2 regions of the Lysinibacillus sp. A4 genome follow, and region 1 is predicted to be linked to the other one. Evidence: predicted binding sites of a transcription regulator. Region 1 holds the regulator's gene; the other holds the start of a gene.
The links. Region 1 encodes CtsR, which represses protease genes until heat stress. Its sites were predicted from a motif close to ATGGTCAATAAAGGTCAAACA; they were not measured.
Positions count from the first base shown of each region.

Region 2: a site for CtsR is predicted at 1,290-1,310, ahead of clpP (ATP-dependent Clp endopeptidase proteolytic subunit ClpP). Genes of this name have one in related genera too.

Region 1 covers NZ_JANWTB010000008.1:148,700-154,525, reverse strand. Annotated here, with positions in the region: gene NY607_RS17155 (ATP-dependent Clp protease ATP-binding subunit) at 1-304, opposite strand, end outside; gene mcsB (protein-arginine kinase McsB) at 294-1,403, opposite strand; gene NY607_RS17145 (UvrB/UvrC motif-containing protein) at 1,400-1,942, opposite strand; gene NY607_RS17140 (CtsR family transcriptional regulator) at 1,956-2,426, opposite strand; gene NY607_RS17135 (DUF4870 domain-containing protein) at 2,694-2,999, opposite strand; gene NY607_RS17130 (class I SAM-dependent methyltransferase) at 3,125-3,808, shown strand; gene corA (magnesium/cobalt transporter CorA) at 3,842-4,804, shown strand; gene NY607_RS17120 (hypothetical protein) at 4,849-5,058, opposite strand; partial or broken gene NY607_RS24340 (protoglobin domain-containing protein) at 5,329-5,826, shown strand, end outside.
Region 2 covers NZ_JANWTB010000009.1:120,817-126,642, forward strand. Annotated here, with positions in the region: gene whiA (DNA-binding protein WhiA) at 1-188, shown strand, start outside; gene NY607_RS18025 (HPr family phosphocarrier protein) at 301-558, shown strand; gene clpP (ATP-dependent Clp endopeptidase proteolytic subunit ClpP) at 613-1,203, opposite strand; tRNA gene NY607_RS18035 (tRNA-Arg) at 1,513-1,587, shown strand; gene NY607_RS18040 (basic amino acid ABC transporter substrate-binding protein) at 2,087-2,884, shown strand; gene NY607_RS18045 (amino acid ABC transporter permease) at 2,971-3,681, shown strand; gene NY607_RS18050 (amino acid ABC transporter ATP-binding protein) at 3,678-4,400, shown strand; gene NY607_RS18055 (spore coat protein) at 4,488-5,102, opposite strand; gene NY607_RS18060 (LemA family protein) at 5,236-5,817, shown strand; gene NY607_RS18065 (TPM domain-containing protein) at 5,817-5,826, shown strand, end outside.

The sequences.
Region 1 (5,826 bases):
AGTGACCTAGTTTACGTGACTCATCAACAGATAATTCAATTACTTTTTTAGCTCTTGGTGTATAATGAACGATTGGACCGACATCTTCTTTGCCCTTACCAACTAATTCTTCAATGCCAGCTTCAATCATTTGAGGACTAATATCAATGGCTTCTAACGCTTTCGCAGCAATACCGCCGCCTTCACGTATAAGCCCTAATAGAATATGCTCTGTACCGATAGATTCGTGCTTCCAACGAATAGCCTCTTCCTGAGCAAGCTGTAATACTTTTTGCGCGCGTTGTGTAAAACGATTAAACATCATATAAATCCTCTCCTTTTTCCCCATTTATAGGCTTATTCGCATGTTCTTGAGATAATGTCTCACGAAGCATCTCCGCTCGTACACGATCCCGCTCAGCAGGTGGTAATGCCTCACCTGCATAGTGCTGTAAAAAACCTGGTTGCATACTAACAACACATTCATTTAAGGTCGTTGTTTGTATACCATCAATCAATTGTAAATCTACTCCTAAACGAACATTAGATAGGCAAGTAGCAGCTTCCTCACTTGTTAAAATTCTTGCATGTGTAAGGGTACCTAAAGCTCGATATACGCGATCTTCTAGCGCAAGCTCTGCCTTTTCCATTAATTTACCTCTTGCATGCCGCTCTTTTTGAATAATCTTTTCAGCGACGCTTTGTATATCTGCTAAAATATCTTCCTCTGTCTTCCCAAGTGTAATTTGGTTAGACACTTGATAAACATTCCCTAAATTTTCGCTTCCTTCACCATATATACCTCTTACAGTCATTCCTAAGCGTGTCATGGCATTTATAATTTGATTCATTTGCCCAGTTAATGTAAGAGCGGGTAAATGCATCATGACGGATGCTCGTAGACCCGTACCAATATTCGTTGGACAGCTTGTTAAATAACCAAAAGTATCTCGAAAAGCATACGGTAATACTTTCTCTAGGATACGATCAATCTTATTTGCTTGTTCATAAGCACTTTGAAGTTGAAAACTTGCTGTCATACATTGAATGCGTAAATGATCCTCTTCATTCACCATAATGCTAACGGATTCGTCTTCAGAGAGTAGTATAGAGCCCACTTGCTCTTTTTTAGCCAGTTGCGGGCTAATCAAATGCTTTTCTACAAGAATTTGACGCTGTAAAGGGGTTAAATCCTTTATAGCAAAATAAGCATAATCATTTTGAAGAGTTGGGCTATCGCTGACAGCATGTGTAACGGCCTGTTCCACTTGCAGTGCCTCATTTTCTGAAAACGCTAATGGAAAACGATAGCCATCTAAATTTCGTGCAAGGCGGATCCGTGTACTAATGACGATATCTGAGTAATCATCTTTGATATGCATCCAAGTTGGTGTCGCACGCTCTAAAAATGATTCAATCATCATGTCACATCACCACCTTCAAATTGTAGATGCTTCTCTAGCTCTTTAACTTCATCACGTAGCTTCGCCGCTTCTTCAAACTGTTCTTCATCTACGGCGGATTTCATACGCTTGCGGATATCTTCTATTTGCTTTTTAATAACATACACATTACTGCGAGCACCAGGCATTTTTCCAATGTGTTGTGGACCTGCCTGAATACGATTAAAAAGCTTTGGCAAATGATCTCCAAATGTGTCATAACAGCTTGGGCACCCGAATTTTCCTTCTTTTAAAAATTGCTTATACGAAAATCCACATTGTGGGCATGTTTGCTGTTGTGGTTGTACCTGTTGTTTTTCCCCCACCTTTTGCCATGTAGGAGAGCCAAACCAGTTAGACAATAACTGTTGAATAGATACTGGCTCTTGTTTAAACTCTGCATGAAATGGATGGAATTGTGAGGCGCAGACGTCACAATAATGATGCTCTACTTTTTGCCCACTTTGAACTTGTGTTACTGTAACTGTCGCATTACGTTGTTTACAATGTTCGCATATCATTTCCATCACCTCACTATTTTTGTTGTTCATATTTTATTGTTGTCAGCATTGCTCGCAATATTTTTGATCGAATGACATCTCTTAATGGGAGATGCAAGTCGATCGTGGAGCGATCAATTGCTGCTAACATTAATTTCGCTTCTCGCTTGGAAATTACCTGCTCATCAATGAGTCGATAAACCAAATCTTCTGCCATTGTTTGTGATGCCCCACCTTCAATTTGCCTGAGAACATCGTCGATTAGATCAATCTGTGAATTCGCACGGACACGTAAAATTCGAATGTATCCACCACCACCACGTTTGCTCTCAACAAGGTAACCCCGCTCGGCAGTAAATCTTGTATTAATAACATAATTTATTTGTGATGGTACACATTGAAATTTATCAGCGATTTCACTACGTTTAATTTCAATATGCCCTTCCCCACCTAATTCAAGCACTTGCTTTAAGTAACCCTCTATGATGTCTGATATATTACGCATTTTAGGAATACACCTCGCTTGCTTCACTGACTTTGACTATCTTTGACTTTCTTTGAGTATATTATACAAAACGCTTGAAAAAAATTGCAATGATTTCGCCCATAGAAAAGTGGAAAGTCTAGAAAAAGGCTTTTTAAGAGCCGAAAAGAGCCCTTTTTCGATTATTTGTTTACGGTTTAATAATTTCCTTATACACCTAATGTACCCTTATTCGTCATAGAAAAAACGCAAGCATATGCAACTAGCATATACTTGCGTCTATGAAAATTATACCCAGCGACCAACAATTGGATAACGCCAAGGTTCATCAGACAATGCTTTTACGATACCGATGATCGGTACCACAAATACCATAATGCCGAAAATGATTAAAAATGGTAAGCCAATAAGGACAAAGCTTAAACCAACAGAGATAGCAATTAAAACACCCATGACAATTTGGAATAGCAGTGCTTGAATAGAAATTGCCTTTACTTCCTCATCCGAACTAATTAAAAAGAAAATAATGGGCACTAACCATGGCGCAAAAAATGCACTTGCGTGTATGATTACTTTAGACCATTTAGTCTCCATATATATCAACCCTTTCTTTGAACTTTATTCTATGTTTTATGTACTACTATTTACGGAACTATACCCGCAATAGTTTCACATTAAGAAAGATTTTTTAAAATTTTTTTGAAAGGCTGTGAGGAGCGTTGGAATTTAACAACACATTAGCAAATGAATATGAAAAGGGTATTCGCCGTACATTGCCTAGTTATGATGCCATGCTACGTTTAATACAAACTTTTTATCATTCTAGGCTATCAGAAAATGCTAACATGCTAGTCGTGGGAGCAGGAAGTGGCAATGAAATTATACAGCTTGCAGAAGGAAGACCTCACTGGTCATTCACTGGCATTGATCCATCAGAATCCATGCTTACTATAGCTAAAGAGCGTTTACTCACTCTTCCTAATGATATGTCATTCCATCAGGCTACAATACTTGATGCTTCGCTGCCCTCTACTCAGTATGATGCGGCAAGTTGTGTTCTCGTCTTGCATTTTATTCATGATTATAAAGAAAAGCTCGAAACAATAACAGAAATAGCAAGACATTTGAAACCTGGAGCACCATTTGTCCTTGTTTCAAAATATGGTCAGCTAGGCTCTTTAGAAACAGAACTACAATTTGATTTATGGCGTTCTTATTGGCTACAGCATACTAGACTTTCTTTATCCGATGTAGCAGAGATGGAAAAATCCATTCGTTCCCTTTCTTTTATGAGTGAAGAAGAAATTTTAATACTTTTACAAAGTGCGGGTTTTACTAAACCTTCTAGATTTTTTGCCACTACTTTGTTCGGTGGTTGGGTATGCTTTAAAGAGGAGCGCTAACTATTTTGTAGTAAATAATTTGAGGTGAAAACCGTGATAAGCACCATTGGCATTACAAAGCAACAACAATTGTTAAAGGATTTTCCATTAGAAGAGATACATCAGCAAGAATTTGAATGGTATTGGGTTGATTTTAATTGTCCTACAGCCGAGGAGGAATCATTGTTGGATACATTTTTCCACTTTCACCCTCTCGCTATTGAAGATTGCTTAATGAGGTTGCAGCGTCCTAAGCTCGATTTTTATGATGATTTTCATTTCTTTGTCATTCATCGGGTAAACGAAGAGACGTTAGCTGCGGAGGAGGTTAATATTTTTGCCTCCAATAAATTCATCATAACCTTCCATAAAAATTCTGTCCCTGAGATAGAGAAGGTGCAAAAGATGCTGGAAAACCAACCGAAGAATTGGGAGCGAGGTACTGTATACCTAACGTATCAAACTATCGATAAAATTGTTGACAGTTATTTTCCACTCGTTTATAAAATTGAAGATCATCTAAATGCTTTAGAAGGTGAACTTACATACCAAAGTAATGTAAATGCCATGAAAATTGTCTTCGAGTTCCGTAGTGACTTGCTTGACTTAAGACGTACTATTTTACCAATGCGTGATCTCTTATATCGCATTCTCAATTCTTACCGTTTCTCACTAAAAAAATCGGAGAGAGCTTATTTTGGAGATATCTACGACCATCTACTTAAGCTAACAGAGATGGTTGAATCTAATCGAGAGCTTACAGCAGACATGCGGGATAGTTATATGGCTATGAGTTCTAGCAGAATGAATGGCATTATGATGACTTTAACAATTGTATCAACTATCTTTATACCACTTACCTTCATTGCTGGTGTGTATGGGATGAATTTCGATAACATGCCTGAGCTACATGGGCAATACAGCTATTTTATTGTACTTGGGATTATGATAATTATCGTTATCTTTATGTTGGCTGTCTTTAAACATAAAGGCTGGTTTAAACTGTTTAAACCATAAAAAGACTGCTCGTTTTAATGAAAACGAGCAGTTTTTTTAATCTATTAATACGGTCCTCTGTCATCAATCTTATTATCACCCTGCTGTGGAAATAAAAAGTAGGCTAATACCCCTGATCCCAAAGCTGCACATATGGTAATTAATAATTGCTCAATATCTGGTACCTCAGCATGATAGTTTCGTAGCATATAAACAGAACCAATGGCAACAATCACCATGACAGGAATAACAAATTTAAAACGTTTTTTCTCCATACCACCCCTCCTTCCATTTTTTATTTTCGTACGATTTTTAGATTGCTAAACAGTTCGTATTTTACAGGTTTCCTATTTTAAATTCAAATTTACATCGCTTCACCATTTGGACTAACAATAAAGTAAAAAAATAAAGAAATATCCAATTTTTTAACCAAATATTCAGCAAATAATAGTAAAATAGATTTAATCCCATTTATTTATTAAATATACAAACCTAACAAATTTCAAAAGTGCTTATTTACTTACAATTTATTATGGATATTAAGAATGGAGCAAATAATAATGAGTTGGTTTTCAAAAAATAGTAGTTCTAGCTACGCAATTACATTAACACCTGAAAATTTTAAGAGCGGTGTACAGTTAGATGTATTGAACCACCCCAATCTTCAAAAACAATTACAACTTTTAAATTTAACACTTGAGGATTTAGCTATCATTAAGCAGCTACAGCCTTTAGCTAAAGACTTAATTCCTGAAATGGTGGAGAAATTTTATGCAGCCATTAGTTTGAGCCAAGATTTACTTGATATTATTAATAGAACATCACATATTGATCGTTTGAAAATCACGTTACATAAACATTTAAGTGACATTTTTGAAAGTCATATTAATGATGCCTACATTGCTGAGCGAAAAGCCATTGCTGAGGCTCACGTTCGAATTGGCTTGCAGTCAAAGTGGTATATTGCCTCATTCCAGTCACTCACTACTACTTTTGCAAACTTTGTGAACGAGGTGGATATTTCTAAAACAGATGCTATTCGT
Region 2 (5,826 bases), on a different contig from region 1:
TTGATCAACTACCAGAGAAGCTTCGTGAAATAGCACGTCTCCGTGTTGAATACCAAGATGTGACATTAAAAGAGCTTGGTGAAATGGTATCTAGTGGAACGGTTAGTAAATCTGGTGTTAACCATCGATTGAGAAAAATTGATGAGATTGCGGATGCATTAAGGCGTGGTGAAAAAATAGGTGGTTAAGTTATCATACTTTTCAGGTATGAATGTCATGCTAATCGCTTATTGTTCTTTTGCCAGTAAGTAAGGTAAGATAAAACTAATAGACGAACGGTAGTGAAGGGGAGTTTTGAGAATGATTGAGAGAAGAGTCCAGGTTAAATTAAAATTAGGACTACAAGCTAGACAAGCAGCACTATTTGTGCAAGAAGCAAATCGTTTTAGTGCTGATATCTTTCTAGAAAAAGATGAGAAAAAAGTAAATGCCAAATCCATTATGGGTGTTATGAGCTTAGCAGTTGCTAAAGGTACCGAAGTGACTTTAAGCAGTGAAGGTAACGATGCTGAGCAAGCGGTTACAGCATTGGCAACAATTATTGAAAATGAAGATTAACATTCATTAAATATAAAAGGCATCACAGAGTAATTCTGTGATGCCTTCTATTTTTTATTTATTATCGCTACGGTGCATAATATGATCGATTAAACCGTATTCTTTTGCACGTTCAGCAGTCATGAAGTTATCACGATCTGTGTCTCTTGCAATGACTTCAAGTGGTTGACCAGTGCGTTCAGATAAAATGCCATTTAATTTTTCACGTAAGAATAGAATACGTTTAGCAGCAATTTCAATTTCTGTCGCTTGACCTTGTGCACCACCTAGTGGTTGGTGAATCATGACTTCAGCATTTGGTAAGGCAAAACGTTTACCAGGTTCTCCAGCTGCAAGTAGGAAAGCTCCCATTGATGCAGCCATACCAATACAAATTGTTTGTACCTGTGGTTTAATGATTTGCATTGTGTCATAGATAGCCATACCAGCCGTAATGGATCCGCCAGGTGAGTTAATATAAAGAGAGATATCTTTATCTGGATCTTCTGCTTGTAGGAAAAGAAGCTGTGCGACAATGGAGTTAGCAACATTGTCATCAATAGCACTTCCTAAAAGGATAATACGGTCTTTAAGTAGACGTGAATAAATGTCATATGCACGCTCACCACGACTAGTTTGTTCAATAACTGTAGGAATTAAATTCATGTTAAATCCTCCTTAAAAAGCTAAATTCGAATACCTTTGCTGAAAAATTTCCTTTGTATTTCAGCTGTATCCTTATCATACACATTATAGTCAGGGAAGGTCAAATATTAACCCTGCTAAAGTGAAATTAAAAAAAATAAATTGTTTTTGCATTCTATGGTTGAATTATATAGGATAGGCTTGTATAATGATTAAGGTTATAAGGTTTAAAGTACAGGACACTATTTTGCAGGTATGCTTCAAAAATGAGGGTTATCTACATCATGCTTTTCGTAAGCCTAGAGTGAGTACTTTTTTTTTGTGTCTTTTGCCCTCGTGGTGTAATGGATAACACGTAAGATTCCGGTTCTTGCACTGGGGGTTCGATTCCCTCCGAGGGCGCCATTTTACTGATTAATTGATATACTGTTATAGCTCATCTCCTAATAAGTAGTTTAGCAGCCTGCTTACTGGAGATCGAGAGGAAGAATAAAGGGAATACTGTCCTAGTTGGCATTATTCCCCTATTTATTCCTTTCAAACCTTCAAAAAAGCAACAACTCCAAATTATTTTTTAGTGAACATACTGTACGTGAGACTAGTAATAGTCGAAAAAAAAGAATCCTATCTGAGGGGATTCTTTTTTTTTGCCTAAATTTATCGAAATTTGGCATGGTTCATATTGTATATATATTAGTTTTAGGTTAATTTTCTTGTTATTTATACATGTTTTCTCAAATTATATGAATTTCTTATAAATTTATATGAAAAAATATTTTATTTTATGCGAAAAGTTGTTGTCTAAATACTATAATGTTAATATAATTGACCTAATAGTCTAACATTTCCGAATTGCGAAAAATAATACGTAATTCGGAAAATTATCGAACTAGGGGGAAATACAATGAAAAAAACAGGTTGGATGTTATTGATGATAATTGCAGCATTAACATTAGCACTTGCAGGATGTGGTACAAAAGATGATGCATCTTCAGGTAGCTCTTCTTCAGAAGATGGTGGAGATGGCAAAAAAGTTTATAAAGTAGGTACTGAGGCCACTTTTGCACCATTTGAATCTGTTGACGATTCAGGGAAAATTGTGGGGATTGATGTCGATATTCTACAAGCTATTGCAGATGAGATGGACTTTGAGGTTGAGTGGAATAATATTGGATGGGAGCCAGTGTTCCAAACAATTAAAAACGGTGAAACAGATATCGGTGCTTCTGGAATCACAATTACGGAAGAGCGTAAAGAATCATTTGATTTTACAGAACCGTATTATGAGTCTCAGTTATTAATTGTTGTGAAAGAAGATTCAAAGATTAAATCTCTTGATGAATTAAAAGATAAAAAAGTATCTGTACAAATCAATGCTACTGGTCATATGGCGGCGAAAAAGCTACAAGGGGAAGCAAGTACAAATATTATGGCTTTTGAAAGTCAGCCAATCGCTATTCAAGAAATGTTAAATGGGAATGTTGATGCAGCTATCGGAGATAACGCAGTAGTTTATGAATATATCAAAGCTCACCCAGATCAAAAACTAAAAGTAATTGAAGATGATGCATTCGAAAAAGAATACTATGGCTTCATGGTTCAAAAAGGGAATAAAGAATTGCTAGATAAATTAAACGAAGGTCTTAAAAAGATTAAAGAAAACGGTAAATTAAAAGAAATTACAGGCATTGATTTTGAATAAAAATGAATGAAATGATGCTATTAACATAGTGATTGTGCTAACGGCTCATTTATTAATCGTAATTTAAAGGGGAATGGGGTTTTCGGATGGACATCTTTGACTTACGCTGGGACATTGTCTGGAACTACCGAGATATGTTTATACGAGGTATTGGCGTAACACTTATTTTGACACTTAGTGGTTATTTTGGCGGTATTCTATTAGGGCTATTTTTAGGCCTTGGAAAATTATCGAGTAAAAAATGGATTTATTGGCCATCTAAACTATATATCGATTTATTCCGTGGAACACCAATGCTTGTACAAATCTTGTTAATTCACTTAGCAGTTATTCCGACAATTTTTGGTCATTCTTTAGGTTATATGGTATCGGGGATTACAGCACTTATTTTAAACTGTGCTGCTTATAATGCTGAAATTTTCCGTGCAGGGATTCAAAGTATTGCAAAAGGGCAAATGGAGGCTGCTCGCTCTCTTGGATTAACGCATAACCAAGCGATGCGTAAGGTCATTTTGCCGCAAGCATTTAGACGTATGATTCCACCATTGGGGAATGAATTTATTGCATTATTAAAAGATTCTTCACTTGTAACTGTAATTGCAGCACCAGATATTTTATACGCTAGTAAGGTCGTAGCTGGTGCGAGCTTCCGCTTCTGGGAACCGTATATCGTTGCAGCATTATTATATTTAGTTTTGACATATGGTGTAACGAAGATTGTAGCATTTATCGAGAAACGATTTAGCAATAGTTATGTCCCTCGTAAAGCTAAGGTAGAAGGGCGGGAAGCAAGATGATAAAAATTGAAAACCTACACAAATACTTTGGCAAGCTTGAAGTATTAAAAGGAATCGATTATGAAATTCAAGAAAAACAAGTTGTCTGTGTTATTGGGCCGTCTGGTTCAGGAAAAAGTACATTTCTCCGTTGTATCAATATGTTAGAAGAAGTAACGGATGGTGCTATTTATATTGAAAATGTAAAAATTAATGATCCTAAAACGAATATCAATGAAATTCGCGCTGAAGTGGGTATGGTGTTCCAACAATTTAACTTATTCCCGCATATGACTGTTATCGATAATGTCACGATGGCACCTATGCAAATTCGTAAAATGAATCGTACAGACGCAGAAGCTCTAGGACATGAGCTATTAAACAAGGTTGGACTCGACAGCAAGGCCTATAATTATCCTGAGCAGCTATCAGGTGGTCAGCAACAGCGTGTGGCGATTGCTCGTGCCTTAGCAATGAAGCCAAAAGCTATTTTATTTGACGAGCCAACTTCAGCACTTGACCCTGAAATGGTAAAAGAGGTACTAGATGTTATGAAAAATCTAGCAGCTGAAGGGATGACAATGGTTGTTGTGACACATGAAATGGGCTTTGCTCGTGAAGTAGGCGATCGAGTAGTCTTCATGGATGGGGGCTATATTGTAGAAGAGGGGTCTCCAGAGGAACTATTCGGCAATCCACAAAGTGACCGTACGAAAGCGTTTTTAGGAAAAGTATTATAAAGCTGAAAAAGCGAACGATATGCTCGTTCGCTTTTTTATGTTAAAAACAGCAGTGCATGGTGAATATTCACCATGCACTGTTCTTATTTAATGAAGGGGATTAGATGTTGTGTCGAATGCATTCAGCATCGTTTGCATATCCTGTTGGGAATACTGAGGCACCTGATAATAGCCGTGTTTATTTTGATAAATAGATAATTCGTATCCCATTTCAATACAGTTAGGAATACTATCCGCAACAACGCGACGAACTACAGGGTTTGTTGTCTCCAACGCAGCAGTTGTCATACATTTTGCTGCTCCTTTTTGAGCTCCAAGTAAAAATCCAGAAATAGCCTCATCATTAATTTCATTAGCGTTTTGCATTGGTTTTTTTGGTTGACCTGGATTTAGGCCATATTTGAAATCATTTCCTGTTTCCATTTGGTAGCGTCCTGTTGGAACAGATGGATCGTGTCCTGTTTTAAAGGACTCTATGATCGTATTGTACATACCAAGAGTGAAATTATATTGGCGATCCAAAATGTTGAGTAATTCAGGATCTTTTACATGGGGACGCAAAATAATCGCTTGGTTCATACCTGCAATAATTTCGCCAATTGTTTCATGCATGTCCATCATTTCATGTCCACCATGATTTAGGCTATGTTGTTGATTTAAATTTGTTTGGTTTGATGATTCATTGTAAAACGATTGTGACAAAAAAAACGCCTCCTCAATAATTTTTTGTTGCAGTATTTAGTATGTCGTGTCAATTCAATTTCATACGGTATAAATGTAAAGGTAAAAATGTAGACTAAAGATAGAAGGAAAAGCAAGTCAAGGAGGATTAAAATTGAAAAAGTTACTTGGACCAATTGGAATAATTGTCATCATTTTTATTGTAATCGCCTTATTATTTATACCTAAATACAATAGTTTGGTGACAGCCGAGGAAAATGTTGATTCTAAATGGGCACAAGTTGAAAATCAGCTCCAACGTCGCTATGATTTGATTCCCAATCTAGTGGAATCTGTGAAAGGCTATGCGAATCATGAGCAAGAGGTGATAGCGAATATTACGGAGGCACGTGCACAAATGGGAAGTGCAAGCTCACCAGAGGAGCAAGCTGTTGCCAATGATGCTTTAACGGGCGCTCTTAGTCGTTTACTAGTAGTTGTAGAAAATTACCCAAACTTAAAGGCAGATGCAAATTTCCGCCAGTTAATGGATGAGCTAGCAGGTACCGAAAATCGTCTGGCAGTAGCACGTGAGGATTACAATAATGAGGTACAGCAATTCAATAAACATGTTAAACGTTTCCCGGGGAATTTAATGGCAGGGATGTTTGGCTTTGAACAAAAAGAATACTTTAAAGCCACAGCAGGAGCTGACAAAGCACCATCTATCGATTTTAGTCAATCAGGTACACATTAATGAAACGTT